2 regions of the Pseudomonas sp. GOM7 genome follow, and region 2 is predicted to be linked to the other one. Evidence: riboswitches for the same ligand, from Rfam matches in the RefSeq annotation. Region 2 holds a riboswitch; the other holds the start of a gene.
What was found. Region 2 has a riboswitch for cobalamin ahead of OU800_RS03590 (TonB-dependent receptor domain-containing protein). Riboswitches for the same ligand answer to the same signal wherever they lie in the genome.
Positions count from the first base shown of each region.

Region 1: another riboswitch for cobalamin. It lies ahead of cobG (precorrin-3B synthase); the one in region 2 lies ahead of OU800_RS03590 (TonB-dependent receptor domain-containing protein).

Region 1 is NZ_CP113519.1:5,374,784-5,382,185, forward strand. It holds gene OU800_RS23875 ((2Fe-2S) ferredoxin domain-containing protein) at 1-5, opposite strand, end outside; gene OU800_RS23880 (cobalt-precorrin-6A reductase) at 111-839, opposite strand; gene cbiE (precorrin-6y C5,15-methyltransferase (decarboxylating) subunit CbiE) at 836-2,038, opposite strand; cobalamin riboswitch at 2,095-2,289, shown strand; gene cobG (precorrin-3B synthase) at 2,387-3,700, shown strand; gene OU800_RS23895 (precorrin-8X methylmutase) at 3,693-4,319, shown strand; gene OU800_RS23900 (precorrin-2 C(20)-methyltransferase) at 4,316-5,059, shown strand; gene cobJ (precorrin-3B C(17)-methyltransferase) at 5,292-6,941, shown strand; gene OU800_RS23910 (LysE family translocator) at 6,969-7,402, shown strand, end outside.
Region 2 is NZ_CP113519.1:778,016-785,417, reverse strand. It holds gene OU800_RS03595 (methyl-accepting chemotaxis protein) at 1-1,842, shown strand, start outside; cobalamin riboswitch at 1,892-2,083, shown strand; gene OU800_RS03590 (TonB-dependent receptor domain-containing protein) at 2,170-4,023, shown strand; gene OU800_RS03585 (cobalamin-binding protein) at 5,044-5,838, opposite strand; gene OU800_RS03580 (MFS transporter) at 5,838-6,251, opposite strand; gene ribA (GTP cyclohydrolase II) at 6,248-6,868, opposite strand; gene OU800_RS03570 (retropepsin-like aspartic protease family protein) at 6,983-7,402, opposite strand, start outside.

The DNA of each region.
Region 1 (7,402 bases), 830 kb from region 2:
CTCATGAGGGTCTCCAAAAGGGCCGGCAGTCTAGCAGCGCGTGTAGCGTGTAGGGTGGACGTCGCTTTTCACGTCCACCAAAGCGGTGGATCGATAAAGCGCGATCCACCCTACGCGGCTAATTCGACTAGCGCCTCCCACAGGGAATCCAGTTCCGCGAACTGGCGCGTGACCACCGGCAACTCGGGCCGACGCAGCAGCAGCACCGGCAAGCCCAGCTCGCGCGCCACCTGCAGCTTGGGTTCGGTGGAAGCGCTGCCGCTGTTCTTGCTCACCAGCACGTCGCAGCGGATGCGGGCGAACAGCGCGCGTTCCTCGTCCAGGGAGAACGGCCCGCGCGCACCGATGATCTCGGCGCGCGGTGGTGCCGGCTCGGTCTGCAGGCAGCGCACCGTCCAGTGCTGGTGTTCGGGGATCTCGTGCAAGTGCGCCAGCGGCTCGCGCCCGGAGGTGAAGAATGGCCGTTGGAACGGCACCAGCGCGCGGGTCAACTCACCCCAGCCGTCCACCTCGCGCCAGTCGTCATCCGCGCCGGGCTGCCAGCCAGGGCGACGCAGCGCCCAGCAGGGCACGCCCGCCACTTCTGCAGCGCGGGCGGCGTTATGGCTGATCTGTGCGGCGTAGGGGTGGGTCAGATCCAGCAGCAGCTCGATGCCTTCATCGGCGATAAAGGCGGCCAGCCCTTCGGCGCCGCCGAAACCGCCGACGCGCACGCGGCAGGCCAGGTCATCCGGCACGCGTCCCAGACCGGCCAGGCTGTACACCGTCTCCGGCCCCAGCCGACGCGCCAGGCGCAGCGCCTCGGTGGTGCCACCGAGCAACAGGATGCGCACACTCACGGCTTGCGCACCATCAGCAGGGTGATCGGCAGCGCCGCACGCCAGGTGTCGAAGCCGCCCAGAGGCTGCGCCTGCGCCACGCTCAAGCGCAACAGTTCACCACCCTGGCGTTCACGGAAGGCCACCAGCGCCGCCTCGCTCTGAAGGGTCACGGCATTGGCCAGCAGGCGCCCACCCGGCTTGAGCGCGGCCCAGCAGTCATCCAGCACGCCGGGCACGGTAACGCCACCGCCGATAAAGATGGCATCCGGCGCCGGCAGCCCGACCAGCGCCTCGGGCGCATGCCCGGCGACCAGTTGCAGCCCGGGTACGCCAAGGGTGTCGCGGTTATGGCGGATATGCGCCTGGCGCCCTTCATTGGCCTCGATGGCGATGGCGCGGCAGGCCGGGTGCGCGCGCATCCATTCGATGCCGATGGAGCCACAACCGGCGCCGACGTCCCAGAGCAACTGGCCGGGCAGCGGCGCCAGGCGCGCCAGGGTGACCGCGCGCACGTCACGCTTGGTCAGTTGCCCGTCGTGGCGGTAGGCCTCGTCCGGCAGGCCGCAGGTCGGCGGCAGCAGTTGCGCACCGGCGTCGGCCAGGCATTCCACGGCCAGCAGATTGAGGTCGGCGCCGCGCGGCAGGCTCCAGCTTTCGGCCAGGCCCTCGATGCGCCGCTCATCCGGCCCACCGAGGTGTTCCAGCAGGCTCAGGCGACTGGCGCCGAAACCGCGCGCACGCAGTGCTTCAGCGACCTGCGCGGGCGTCTCGCCATCGGCGCTCAATACCAGCAGACGCACGCCGGGAAACAGCTTGCCGTTAAGCGTGGCCAGCGGCCGCCCCACCAGCGACAGCACCTCCACCTCCTGCAGCGGCCAACCCAGGCGCGCCACAGCCAGTGACACAGAAGAAGGAGCCGGCAGCACCAACAGCTCATCGGCCGGCACCTGACGCGCCAGACTGGCGCCGACGCCGTAGAACATCGGGTCGCCACTGGCCAGCACGCAAACCGCCTCACCACGCCGCGTCAGTAGCGGCTCAAGGTCGAAGGGGCTGGGCCAGGTTTCCCGCGCACCGCTGATGCACGGCGGCAGCAGCGCCAGTTGCCGTGGCGCACCGACAATGCGCGTGGCTGCCAGCAGGGCACGGCGCGCGGCCTTGCCGAGGCCGGGATAGCCGTCTTCGCCGATGCCCACCAGGGTCAACCAGGGTTTCATCCGATGTCCTCGCACAGGCCCGACGGAGCGCCTGTCCGCGCTCCGGGCAAAGCGGGCATAATACAGCCTTCGTCGGTGCCCTTGAGTCCATACGACTCAGCAGCGGGCCTAAGAGGGAACACGGTAAAACCGTGGCTGCCCCCGCAACTGTAAACAGCGAGTCTGCCGCAACCGCGCCACTGGATTCCCGGGAAGGCCGCGACGGACCAAGACCTGTCAGCCAGGAGACCTGCCGACGAACGCTGGTCGCGAGTGCCAACATCGGGCGGGGTGTACCGATGCCATGGAATCCCCCCGTGGGTGGATTTCGCTGGTTCGGTCGCCGCGTCGTTAGCCACAGGTGACCCTTTGCCCACATCCGTCCGCCCTTCCGCCTGCCCTGGCCTGCTGCGCATCGTCCCCGCGCTGGATGGCGGCATCTGCCGCATCAAGCTGCCCGGCGGTGTGCTGCGCAGCGCCCAGGCGCGGGCAATTGCCCAGGCGGCACGGCAGTGCGCCAGCGGCGTGCTGGAGCTGACCAATCGCAGCAACCTGCAGATCCGTGGCGTGCTGCCCGGCCAGGAAAGCGCGCTGATCGATGCCCTACTCGGTGCCGGGCTCGGCCCGCGGGTGGCAGCCGCCGATGATGTGCGCAACCTGCTGCTAAGCCCCGCCGCTGGCCTCGACCCGCACATGCGGATGGACGTGCGCCCGCTGGCTGGCCAGTTGCTCGACCTGCTGCAGGACACCCCGGCGCTGCATGCCCTGTCGCCCAAGTTCGCCCTGCAACTGGACGGCGGCGAAGCCCTGGCCATGCGCGAACACCCGCACGACCTATGGCTGGCCGCCGAAGGCGACCAGCATCTGCTGCTGGGTCTGGCCGGTTGCCCTGTCGACCACCCTCTGGCGCGCTTCGAGGCGAGCCAGGCGGTCGAGCTGGTGCGCCAGCTTCTGCTGCTGTTTCTCGAACTGGCCACGCCCGAGCAGTCACGCATGCGCCAGTTACTGGCACAGATCCCGGCCAGCGGGCTGTTGCAACGCCTGCAGACGCGTCTGGATTTTCCCCTGCAGCTAGCACCGACCAATTGGCAGCCTGCCGCGACGATCAGCCGCTCGCCGGCAGGTATTTATCCACAGGCGCAGAGCGGCCTGTGTATGGTCGCCGCTGGCGCGCAACTGGGGCGGCTGCATGCCGAACAACTGCTGGCGCTGGCCCAACTGAGCGAACAACAGGGTGATGGCGAACTGCGCCTGACGCCCTGGCAGGGTGTGCTGCTAGGCAATGTTACGGAGGAAAACTCCGACGAATTGCTGGCCGCACTAGGCGATCTGGGCTTGCTGATTCACGGCGACGAGCCGCTGCTAGGCCTGGTCGCCTGCACCGGCTCGGTCGCCTGCGCACGCGGCCTAGCCGACAGCAAGCACCACGCTCTGCACCTGGCCGAGCTGCTACGCGCAAGCAGCGCCCGCCCACAGGTGCACCTCAGCGCCTGCCCACGCAGTTGCGCCAGCGCCCGCGTGCAGCCCTACACCCTGCTGGCCAGCACGCCCGACCATTACCAGCTCTACCAACGCACGCCCGAGGCGCCCGGTTTCGGCCGCCTGCTGGCGCCGGCCATGACCATCGACGAGGCCGGCGCCTGGCTCGCCCGCCACCACCCCGCAGGAACACCCGATGCTTGATTACATCCGCGACGGCCAGGAAATCTACCGCCGCTCCTTCGCCACCATCCGCGCCGAGGCCAACCTGGCTGGCATCCCCGCCGATCTGGAAAAGCTCGCCGTGCGGGTGATCCACGCCTGCGGCATGGTGGATGTGGTGGAGGATCTGCGCTTCTCCCCCGGCGCGGGCGCCGCTGGCCGCGCCGCCCTGCTGGCCGGCGCGCCGATCCTCTGCGATGCGCGCATGGTCGCCGAGGGCATCACCCGCCCGCGCCTGCCGGCGAACAACCAGGTGATCTGCACCCTGCATGACGCTGGCGTGCCGGAGCTGGCCCGCGAAGTCGGCAACACCCGCTCGGCGGTAGCCCTGGAGCACTGGCGCGAACACCTGGAAGGCAGCGTGGTGGTGATCGGCAATGCCCCTACCGCGCTGTTCTACCTGCTGGAGATGCTCGACGCCGGCGCGCCCAAACCAGCGCTGATCATCGGCATGCCGGTGGGCTTTATCGGCGCGGCGGAATCCAAGGACGCCCTGGCCGCAGACAGCCGCGGCGTGCCCTACGTGATCGTGCGGGGCCGGCGCGGCGGCAGCGCCATGGCGGTGGCGGCGGTCAACGCCCTCGCCTCGGAGGTGGAATGATGGCTGGCCGTCTGCTCGGTCTCGGCGTCGGCCCCGGCGACCCTGAGCTGCTTACCCTCAAGGCCCTGCGCCTGCTCAAAAGCGCGCCAGTGGTGGCCTATTTCGTGGCCAAGGCCAAGCACAACGCCGGCCAGGGCGGTAACGCCTTCGGCATCATCGAGGCGCACCTGGACGCCGCCCAGCAACGTCTGCCGCTGGTCTACCCGGTGACCACCGAAAAGCTCGCCCCGCCGCTGTCCTACGAGGATGTGATCGCCGACTTCTACGACACCTGCGCCGAGCAGATCGCCCGGTTGCTGGATGCCGGCCAGGACGTGGCGGTGATCTGCGAAGGCGATCCGTTCTTCTACGGCTCCTACATGTACCTGCACGACCGCCTGGCCGACCGCTACCAGGTGGAGGTGGTACCGGGCGTGTGCTCCATGCTCGGCTGCGCCTCGGTGCTCGGCACGCCGCTGGTATACCGCAACCAGAGCTTGAGCGTGCTGTCCGGCGTGCTGCCGGAAGAGGAGCTGGAGCAGCGCCTGCGCGATGCCGAGGCAGCCGTGGTGATGAAACTGGGGCGCAACTTCGACAAGGTACGCCGCGTGCTGCGCAAGCTCGGCCTGGATGGCCGCGCCCATTACGTCGAGCGCGCCACCATGGCCAGCCAGAAGATCGTGCCGTTGGATGAGGTGGAGCCGATGGATTCGCCTTATTTCTCTATGATTCTGGTGCCTGGGCAGAAATGGCGGGGCTGAACCCCTAGGGTGGATCGGGGCACGTAGCTGACGCTTCACCCATCCACCGCCACGATGGTGGATGAAAAAAGCGTCATCCACCCTACGCACTGTAGGAGCCGGCTTGCCGGCGATCCATTGCAGGCGCATCGCCCGCAAGTGGGCTCCTACGGAAATACCTCGAAGCTCGTAGCCCGGATGCAATCCGGGAAACCCATTCCCCGGATTGCATCCGGGCTACAGGATTTGCCGCATGAATATCGTCATCCTCGGCGCCAGCGCGCTGGCCACTGCACAACGCCTCAAGGCGCTTTATCCACAGGCGATGATCCATGGTCTGCGCGGGCGCGCTGACGGTGCCGAGCGCCATTACGAGGACTTCGGCGAGCACCTGCGCGCGCTGTATCGCCAAGGCCAGCCGCTGCTGGCGCTGTGCGCCGCCGGCATCGTCATCCGCAGCCTGGCCGCGCTGCTGGCGGAGAAGGGCGCCGAACCGCCGGTGCTGGCCCTGGCCGAGGACGGCAGCGCCGTGGTGCCACTGCTCGGCGGCCTGGCCGGGGTCAATCGCTTGGCCCGCGAGATCGCCGTGCACCTGGGTGTAACACCAGCCATCACCACCAGCGGCGAGCTGCGCTTCGGCACCTGCCTGCTGGAGCCGCCAGCCGGCTATGCCCTGGCCGACCTGCAGCAGGGCAAGCGCTTCGTCAGCGATCTGCTCGGCGGCGAGACGGTGCGCATCGAAGGCCAGGCGCCTTGGCTGGAGGCGGCGCAACTGCCTGTGGACAAGGACGCCAGTCGGGTTATCCATATCACCACACAGGCGCGCCCGGCCCAGGCTGACGAATTGCTGATCCACCCACGCAGCGCCGCCGCACTTGTCGAACGCCCAGGCGCCGATCTGCCGGCACGGCTGCAACAGGCGCTGACCGCCGCCAAGCTGGCGCCCCAGGCGCTGGCCCTGCTGCTCGCGGACAAAGCCTGGATGGCCAATACCGAGCTGCACACCGCAGCAGCCGAGTTGAAACTGCCGCTGCGCTTTATCCACAGCACAACCGAGTTGCCGCCCGAGCACCATGCCGTCGATGGCCTGCGCCTGCTGCTAGGTGAACGACCGCTGGATATCGAGCGCCTCGGCCAGCGCCGGGGCCGCCTCAGTGTGGTCGGCCTCGGCCCAGGCGCTGCCGAGCATATGACCCCCGCCGTGCGCCGCGCCCTGGACGAGGCCGAAGACCTGCTCGGCTACGACACCTACGTGAAGATGGCCGGCCCGCTGCGCGCCGATCAGTGCCTGCACCCCAGCGACAACCGCGAGGAGCTGCAGCGCGCCGCCCATGCCTTCGAGCTGGCCGCCACGGGCCGCCGGGTGGTGATGATCTCCTCCGGCGACCCCGGCGTGTTCGCCATGGCGGCCGCCGTGATGGAGGCGCTGGAAAACCCACAGAACGAAGCCTGGCACGGCGTCGAACTGGAAGTGCTACCGGGCGTCTCCGCCGCCCTGGCCACCGCTGCCAAGGCCGGCGCGCCGTTGGGCCACGACTTCTGCCTGATCTCGCTTTCCGACAACCTCAAGCCCTGGGCAGTGATCGAAAAACGCCTGCAGCACGCCGCCGCCGCCGACCTGGCCATGGCTTTCTACAACCCGATCTCCAAGGCTCGTCCCTGGCAGCTCGGCCGCGCGCTGGAGCTGCTGCGCCAGCACCGCGCACCGCAAACCCTGGTGGTGCTCGGCCGCGATATCGGTCGCCCCGCCGAAGCCCTGCGCAGCCTGACCCTAGGCGAGCTGACCCCGGAGATGGTCGATATGCGCACCCTGGTGATCATCGGCTCCAGCCAGACCCGCCGCTTCCCCCGCGCCGATGGCGGCGAATGGGTCTACACCCCGCGCTGGTATCCGCAGCTTTAGCTTCAACAGCTCACAGGAACCCCCACCATGGCCCTCGAACTCTGGCTCGTCTACTTCGTCGCCACCCTTGGCCTGGCGCTGACGCCCGGCCCCAACAGCCTGCTGGCGCTGACCCACGGCGGGTTGTACGGTGCGCGCATGACACTGGCCACCATCCTCGGCGGCGTGGTCGGTTTCAGCACACTGATCGCCCTGGCCATGTTCGGCCTTGGCGCCCTGCTCAAGGCCGCGCCCAGTGCGCTTATGGCACTCAAGTGGATCGGCGGTGCCTACCTGATCTGGCTGGGCATACAACTGTGGCGCGCCCCGCCGATGAACCTGACGCTGGCCGACAGCGGCGTACGCCCCAGCGCTACCCGTCTGTTTCGCCAGGGCCTGCTGTCGGCATTGTCTAATCCCAAGGTGATCCTGTTCTACGGCGCCTTCCTGCCGCAGTTCGTCGACCCGCAGCGCGGCCTGGC
Region 2 (7,402 bases):
CTGCATGGCCCCTATGTCGACCCGCTGACCCTGCAACTGGGGGCCACCACCTCGAAGTTCCACGATGCCGTGACCCTGATGTTCCATCAGCCTCTGCACCAGGCCGGCAAGGCGCTCGGCTGCCTGTGCGCGCGCATCCCCAACGACGTGCTCAGCGATCTGATCCAGCGCGAGGCCGGTCACGTCTACCGCGACTCCGGCGATAACTACCTGTTCATGGTCAAAAGTGTGCACGATCCGCAGATCGTGCCAGGCACCGCCCTGTCCCGCTCGCGCTTCGAGGACGACACCTTCACCGGCGGCGACAACCTGAAACAGGGCGTGAAAACCCCCTTCGGCACCGTTAAGGTGCAGCATCACACCGAGTTCGAGCTGCGCTTCACCGACCCTTCCAGCGGCCAGTTGCATCCAGGGGTGCGGGAAACCATCCGCAAGGGGCACAACCTGTTCGCCCTGTACCCGGGCTACCCGGACTATCGCTACGTGCCGGTGATCGGTGCCGGCCTGACCTTGCAGATGCCCGGCTCCCCGGACACCTGGGGGCTGATGTGCGAAGGCGACCTGGAAGAGGTCTACCGCCAGCGCAGTCTCGGTTACAGGCTGACCAGCCACCTGCTGTTCGGCCTGCTGGCATTGGGCCTGCTGAACTGGCAATTACCACGCCTGCTGCCAACCCATGCCAACGCGCTGAGCATCACTGCCAGCGCCCTGCTGCTGCTCGTTTACTGGGCCTTCAGCCTGCGCCCACGCATACGCCAGCTCCAGGCGCTATCGGACTTCTTCCTGGAAACCGCCGAGTGCGGGGCGCCGCTGAGCAACCGCCTGCAACTGCAGCGTTTCAGCAGTGACGAGGCTGGCGCGCTGGCCGGCTGGGTCAATAGTTTCGTCGACAAGATGGACAACACCATGCAGGGCATTCTCAGCGCCGGGGCGGCCCTGCAGCAGAGTTCCAGCGACCTCAGCCGCATTTCCAGCAGTGCCAGCCAGTGTGCTGGCGAGGGACAGACGGCGGCGGTATCCACGGCCCGCGCGATGGTGGAGGTCAACCACAGCATCGGCGAAGCCACCGCCTACATAGTCGACAGCGAACGCGCCTCGCAACAGGCCCTGGCCATGACCCGCCAGGGCAGCGTGGCGGTCAAGCACAACGCCGAGGAAGTCAGCCAGTTGGCCGAGCGCATCAAGCAGTCCAGCCAGACCCTGCAAGCCCTGAACCAGCAGACCGAGGCCATCCAGCACATCAGCGAGGCCATTCACGCCATCGCCGACCAGACCAACCTGCTAGCGCTCAACGCCGCCATCGAGGCGGCACGCGCAGGCGACAGCGGACGCGGCTTCGCTGTGGTCGCCGATGAGGTGCGCAACCTGGCCAGGCGCACCTCGCAAGCGACCGAGGAGATCACCACCACATTGGCCAGCGTGCGCCAGCAGACGTTGGAGAGCATGCACAGCATGCACAGTTGCCAGGAAGCGGCGCAGCGCAGTGTGGCCCGCTCGGATGAGGCCACAGCAGCCCTGCAACGCATCCAGCATGACGTGGAGGCCATGCAAGACCGCCTCGCCAAGCTCAGCCAGAGCATGCAATCGCAACTGACCCAGGTGCATGCGGTCAACGAACAGGCCCAGGCCATCACTGGTGCCGCCGAGCGCAGTAGCCAGAGTGCCGAGGAGATCCTCCAGGCCGCTCAGGCACTGGCGCAACTGGTGCTGGATCTGCACAGGACGGCCAGTCGCCTCAGCCAGCAGGAGCCCACGACGAAGCCACGCGAGCTGCGCCACGAAAAGCAAGCGATGCCGCCCACGCCGACAAACCGCCCAAGCATGAACCCCGCTCATCGCTGAGTGAGCGGAGCTTGCTTGTCATTCCCACGGGCGCGCACTAAGGTGCGCGCACTTCATGTTCCGCCAGGGTGCGCTGCGCAAGCGGCGTTAAACGGGAAGTCGGTGCAATCCCGACGCTGCCCCCGCAACGGTAATCGACGGTAGCCGCAAGGCTGCAACGGCATCCAACAGCCACTGGGGCATCCTGGGAAGGCGGATGCCGGTCGAGAGCCCGGAGACCGGCCCTGACGGTGTGACTGCTGTTGCGGAGGGCGACAGGGTCGAGCGCCGCCCTGTCCGCGCTTGCGCCTGCCCCCTCGAACGTCTGCCGACCTTTGAGGAAAAACCATGAAACTGTCCCGCCTGGCCCTGGCCATCGCCCTTGTGCCCACGCTGTCACAGGCCGCCGAACCCTATGTGACCGAGCCGCTGGTGGTCACCTCCGGCCGCCAGGCCGAACCCCAGGCCCAGGCGACGGCGGCCACCAGCGTGTTCACGCGTGAGGATATCGAGCGTTTGCAGGCGCGCAGCGTGCCGCAGTTGCTCAGCCGCGTGCCCGGCGTGCAGGTTGGTAGCTCCGGCGGGGTGATTTCCTACTCCGTGCGCGGCACCAGTACCGCACAGACCCTGGTGCTGATCGACGGCCAACGCGTTGCCTCCGCTAGCAGTGGCATCGCCCGCCTGGACTACCTGAACATCGATAACGTGGAGCGCTTGGAAGTGACGCGCGGGCCGCGCTCATCCCTGTATGGCGCCGACGCCATTGGCGGGGTGATCCAGATTTTCACCCGCCGTGGCGAGGCAGGCCTGCAGCCACAGGTGCGCCTGGCGCTCGGCAGCCATCGTACCTTCCAGCGCAGCGTGACGCTGGCAGGCGGCGACGCGCGCACCACCTTCAACCTCGGTGGCAGCCTGGACGAAAGCCACGGCTGGGATCGCACCAGCGACGACGTCGGCGCCGACAGCGACCATGACGGCCTGCGCAACAAGGCCGTACATCTGAATCTGGATCATCGCTTCAGCGACGCCTGGCAAGCCGGGCTGAACCTGAACGACCAACGCGGCGACAGTGAATACGACGACGCTTACAGCTTCGCCCCCGGCCAGCCCCACGACGAGTTCCGCCTGAGCAGTTACAGCGGCTATCTGGATGGCCAGCTCAGCGATAGCTGGAACAGCCGTCTCGAACTGGGCCGCAGCTTCGACCGCAACAAGGCGCTGGGCGCGGCGGATAGCTGGAACAATGGCACGCTGGAAACCACACGCCACTCGGCGAGCTGGATCAATCGCCTGCAACTGGACGCCGCCAACCAACTGACCCTGGGCAGCGACTGGTACGAGGATCGGGTCGATGGCAGCACGGCATTTGCCGAAGACCAACGCGACAATCATGCCCTCTTCGCCCAGCACAGCTTCAAGGGCGAGCACTTCGGCACCGAACTGGGCCTGCGCCACGACGACAACCAGCGCTACGGCAGCCAGAATAGCTGGAATGCCGCGCTCAGCCTGCCCGTTGGCGACAGGCAGAGCTGGATCCTCAGCTATGCCGAGGGTTTTCGCGCGCCCACTTTCAGCGACCTCTACTACCCAGGTGCCGGCAACCCGAACCTGCAAGCGGAGACCTCGAAAACCTATGAGCTGCAATGGCGCGCCGACGCCTCCGGCACGCAGTTGAGCACGTCCCTGTATCGCACCGACATCGACGACATGATCGCCTGGGACAGCAACGCCAACCAGCCAGAGAACATCGCCAGGGCGCGCATCGATGGCTTCGAGGCCAGCGTTGCCCGCAACCTGCTGGGCTGGCGCGCCAACCTCGGCCTGAGCCTGATCGACCCGCGCGACCGCAGCAACGGCCATACCCTTGCCTACCGCGCACGGCGTACCCTGAGCCTGGATCTCGACCGGCAGTTCGGTGCTTTCACCGTAGGCGGCTCCTGGCGCGCGGTGAGCCAACGCTACGATGACGCCGCCAATACCCGCCAACTCTCCGGCTATGGCGTACTCGACCTGCGCAGCAGTTGGCAGAGCACGCCCGAACTGCGCTGGGATCTGAAGCTGGACAATGTGTTGGATCGTCGCTACGCCCTGAGCAACTACATGCGACCGACCAGCGCGCTGGACTTCGTGGGCGAGCCACGCCCCTACCGAGATGCCGGCCGCACCGCGCTGCTGGCGGTGACCTGGACGCCAGCGCTGTAGATTCGATGTGGATGGGGTTAGTTGCAGTTTTGGAGTGGACTGCTTGTTTGATACCGGACTGGCAAGTTTGTGTGATCTTGTTGGCTTGCGTTGGTGTTCTGGACTCCGCTTCGGGTGTTTTCAGATATCCCGGGTTTCGCCCCCTCGGGCGACTCACTTTTCTTTGAACTGCGCAAAGAAAAGTAAGCAAAAGAAACGCACCCCCGCCATCTGGGTCTCGCTGCGCTCGACTTCCCTCACTCCGGCATCGCTCCGGGGTCGGCGTACATGGGCCGTCCCTGGCCCATTACGCGGGGCCGCCATCGGTATCTCGCAGCATCCATGCCGCTCGCCCCCTACGTTCGGCCTCCTGAAGGGGGAGTTAGCGCGCCTGAACGTACACTGGCTCCGGGCATGCCCGGCGTGTTCTGGTAACAGCGAAGTCACGACGTGGCCGTCGGTTAAACCAAAACTTTCATTCGCGTGATTTCATCCGCATGGATAGCTTGCCGGCTTTCAGCCGGCATTCGGGTCAGCCCTAAGGCTGACCTCATGCTCAAGCACTCAGAGCCCTTGGGAATAACCGCACGTTCAGGCGCGTGCAGAGCCCGCCCAGGAGGGCGAACGGAATCGCCGTGGAAGAGGTTGAGCGGCATGGATGTCGCGACGACTGCATGGATGCAGGAGGTAGAGCGACGCAGGATGCCAAAGCCGAGAGCCGCGATGGGCCAAGGATGGCCCACCGCGGCGGGCCTCTGGAGCGGTGATGGAGTGAGCGAACCCTCGCGCAGCAGGGCGGGGGCGCCTAGCTCGGATGATCGGGCGGAGGGTTTTGGTTACTTTTGCTCGTCAAAAGTGACTCGCCCGGGAGGGCGAAACCAGAAACATCAACAAAAACGCGGCAATTCGGAACAGGCACAAGAACAACCAACACCGTATTACCAAGCCAGCCCCTGCAAAGAACTACTGCCCAACGCAACTCCACCAGGACGACACCATGGGCGAGGCTCCAGGCACGAGCCGTCGCTGGCCTGAACAAACTCAACGCGCCACAGCAAGCCGCTCACACAACGCCTCGATAGCCCCGAGCATCTGCCCGCTCGGCCGCTCCAGTCCCTTGTCCGGCACCGTCCAGACCTGCCCCAGACGCACGGCATGGATCTGCGGCCAGGCCTGCCAGGTACTCAGCTCGGCGTCGCTGCCGCCAAGGATCACATCGGGATCTCGCGCCAGCACCGCCTCCACACTGACTTGCGGCGCCGGCTGCGGCAGATCGTCGAACAGGTTGCGCGCACCGCACACCGCCAATGCCTCACCGATCAACTGGTTGCCGCCAATGGTGTACAGCGGCTGGTGCCAAACCTGATAGAACACACCGAGCGGACGCTCGCGTCGATAACGTGCACGCAGTTCGGCCAGTCCTTGACGCAACGTGGTGGCCAGTCGCTCGCCCTGCTCGGGGCGGCCGATGCGCTCGGCGATGGTGGTGAAGGCACGGCTCAGTTGCGCCAGCGTTCGCGGCTCGACCGTCAGAAGCGGAATGCCGAAGTCCTGCAGCTGCGCCTGCTGCGCGGGCGGCACGCTCCCCGGTGCAATCAGGATCAGGTCGGGAGCAAGCTGCAGCAGGCGCTCGAACTCGAGCTGACCGTAACGGCCAACCCTTGGCAGATGCTTCAGCGCAGCCGGTTGGTCATCGCCCTCGAGCACACCGACCAGCCGATCGGCGGCATCCAGCTCCAGCATGATTTCGCTGAGCGAGGGCGCCAGGCTGATCACCCGCTCGGCGGCTTGCAACGGCAGCGCCAGCAGGCACAGAACCAGCAGCAGCGTGCGCATCAGCCCAGTTGGCGGGGAATACGATAAAGCAGGTGGATGACGACGCTGGAGAAAGTCAGCAGCACCAGCGGCACCGCTTCCAGCCCCGCCAGCACCGCCAGGGCAGCGATCCAGGCCGGCAGGGCCGCACCCAGCAGGGCACGCAGGCGCACCCGGTCAAGCTCCAGCCAGGCGGCCGGCTCTTCGGGACTGTCCAGGGCCTTGTCAGTGCCGATCAGGGCCTGCTTGTAGGCCTTGAACAGCGGCAGGCTGACGAACATCGAGGCGATGCCGGCGATGAACAGCGGCATGGCCAACAGCGCAGGGCCACCACCGCCGAACAGGGCATTGAGGATGATTACCGGCAGCACGGCCACGGCCAGTTGCCGCCACCAGGCCAGCGCCAGGCGCCGCTTGACCTGGGCGCGGGTCACAGGACTTCCTCGGCCTCGCCTTGATGCAGGTTGCCGAGCATGTGCCCGAGCTTGCCGGCCTTGGTGGCGAGGTATTTGCGGTTGTGCGGGTTCTGCCCCACCTGCAAGGGTCGGCGTTCGGCCACGCGCAGGCCGAAGCCTTCCATCGCCTTGACCTTGCGCGGGTTGTTGGTCATCAGCTTGAGGCTCTTGATGCCCAGGTGTTCGAGCATGGGCAGGCAGATGGCGTAATCACGCATGTCGGCGCCGAAGCCCAGGCGCTCATTGGCTTCGACGGTATCGGCACCGCCATCTTGCAGCTCATAGGCGCGAATCTTGTTCAGCAGGCCGATGCCACGGCCTTCCTGGCGCAGGTACAGGAGCACGCCACGGCCCTCGGCGGAGATCGCCTGCAACGCCGCTTCGAGCTGTGCTCCGCAGTCGCAGCGCAGGCTGAACAGGGCATCGCCGGTCAGGCATTCGGAATGCAGCCGGCCCAGCACCGGCTCGCCATCGGCCACATCGCCGAAGGTCAGGGCAACATGCTCCTTGCCGGTGGCCTCATCGAGAAAGCCGTGCATGGTGAACACACCGAAGGGCGTAGGCAGTTGGGAGGCGGCGACGAACAGAACGGACACCGAATGCTCCTGGCAGTGAATACGAAACAGGGCCGGCATTGTAGCAGCAGGCCAGCGTGGCGGGTCAGTCGGAATTACCGATCATCTTCATCGAAAACGGCATATCAGGAACCCTCAGAGGCGCGACTCGAGCACCAGCATGCCCTGCTCCTCGCGCCAGCCCACGCGGTTGAGAAAGCTCATGCCGAGCAGCGCCTCGGTGGGCGAGCCGCCTTCCAGCACCACCGCCTCGACGCCCAGCACTTCGATATCGCCCACCTTCACCCGGTCGAGGGTCACCTGCCAGCCACGGCTGATGCCGCTGGCGGTATTGACCTGCAACGGCCGACCACTGGCACGAAAGTCGATGCCCAGACGCCGTGCCTGCCCTTCGTTGAGCGCCACCGAGGTGGCGCCGGTGTCCACCAGGAACGGCAGGTTATGGCCGTTGACCGAGCCCGTGATCCAGTAGTGCCCTCCAGGCCCCTTGGCGATGCTCAGGCGCTTCTTCAGCGGCTCGGCGTAGCCACCGCTGTATTCGCGGCTGAGCGGGTA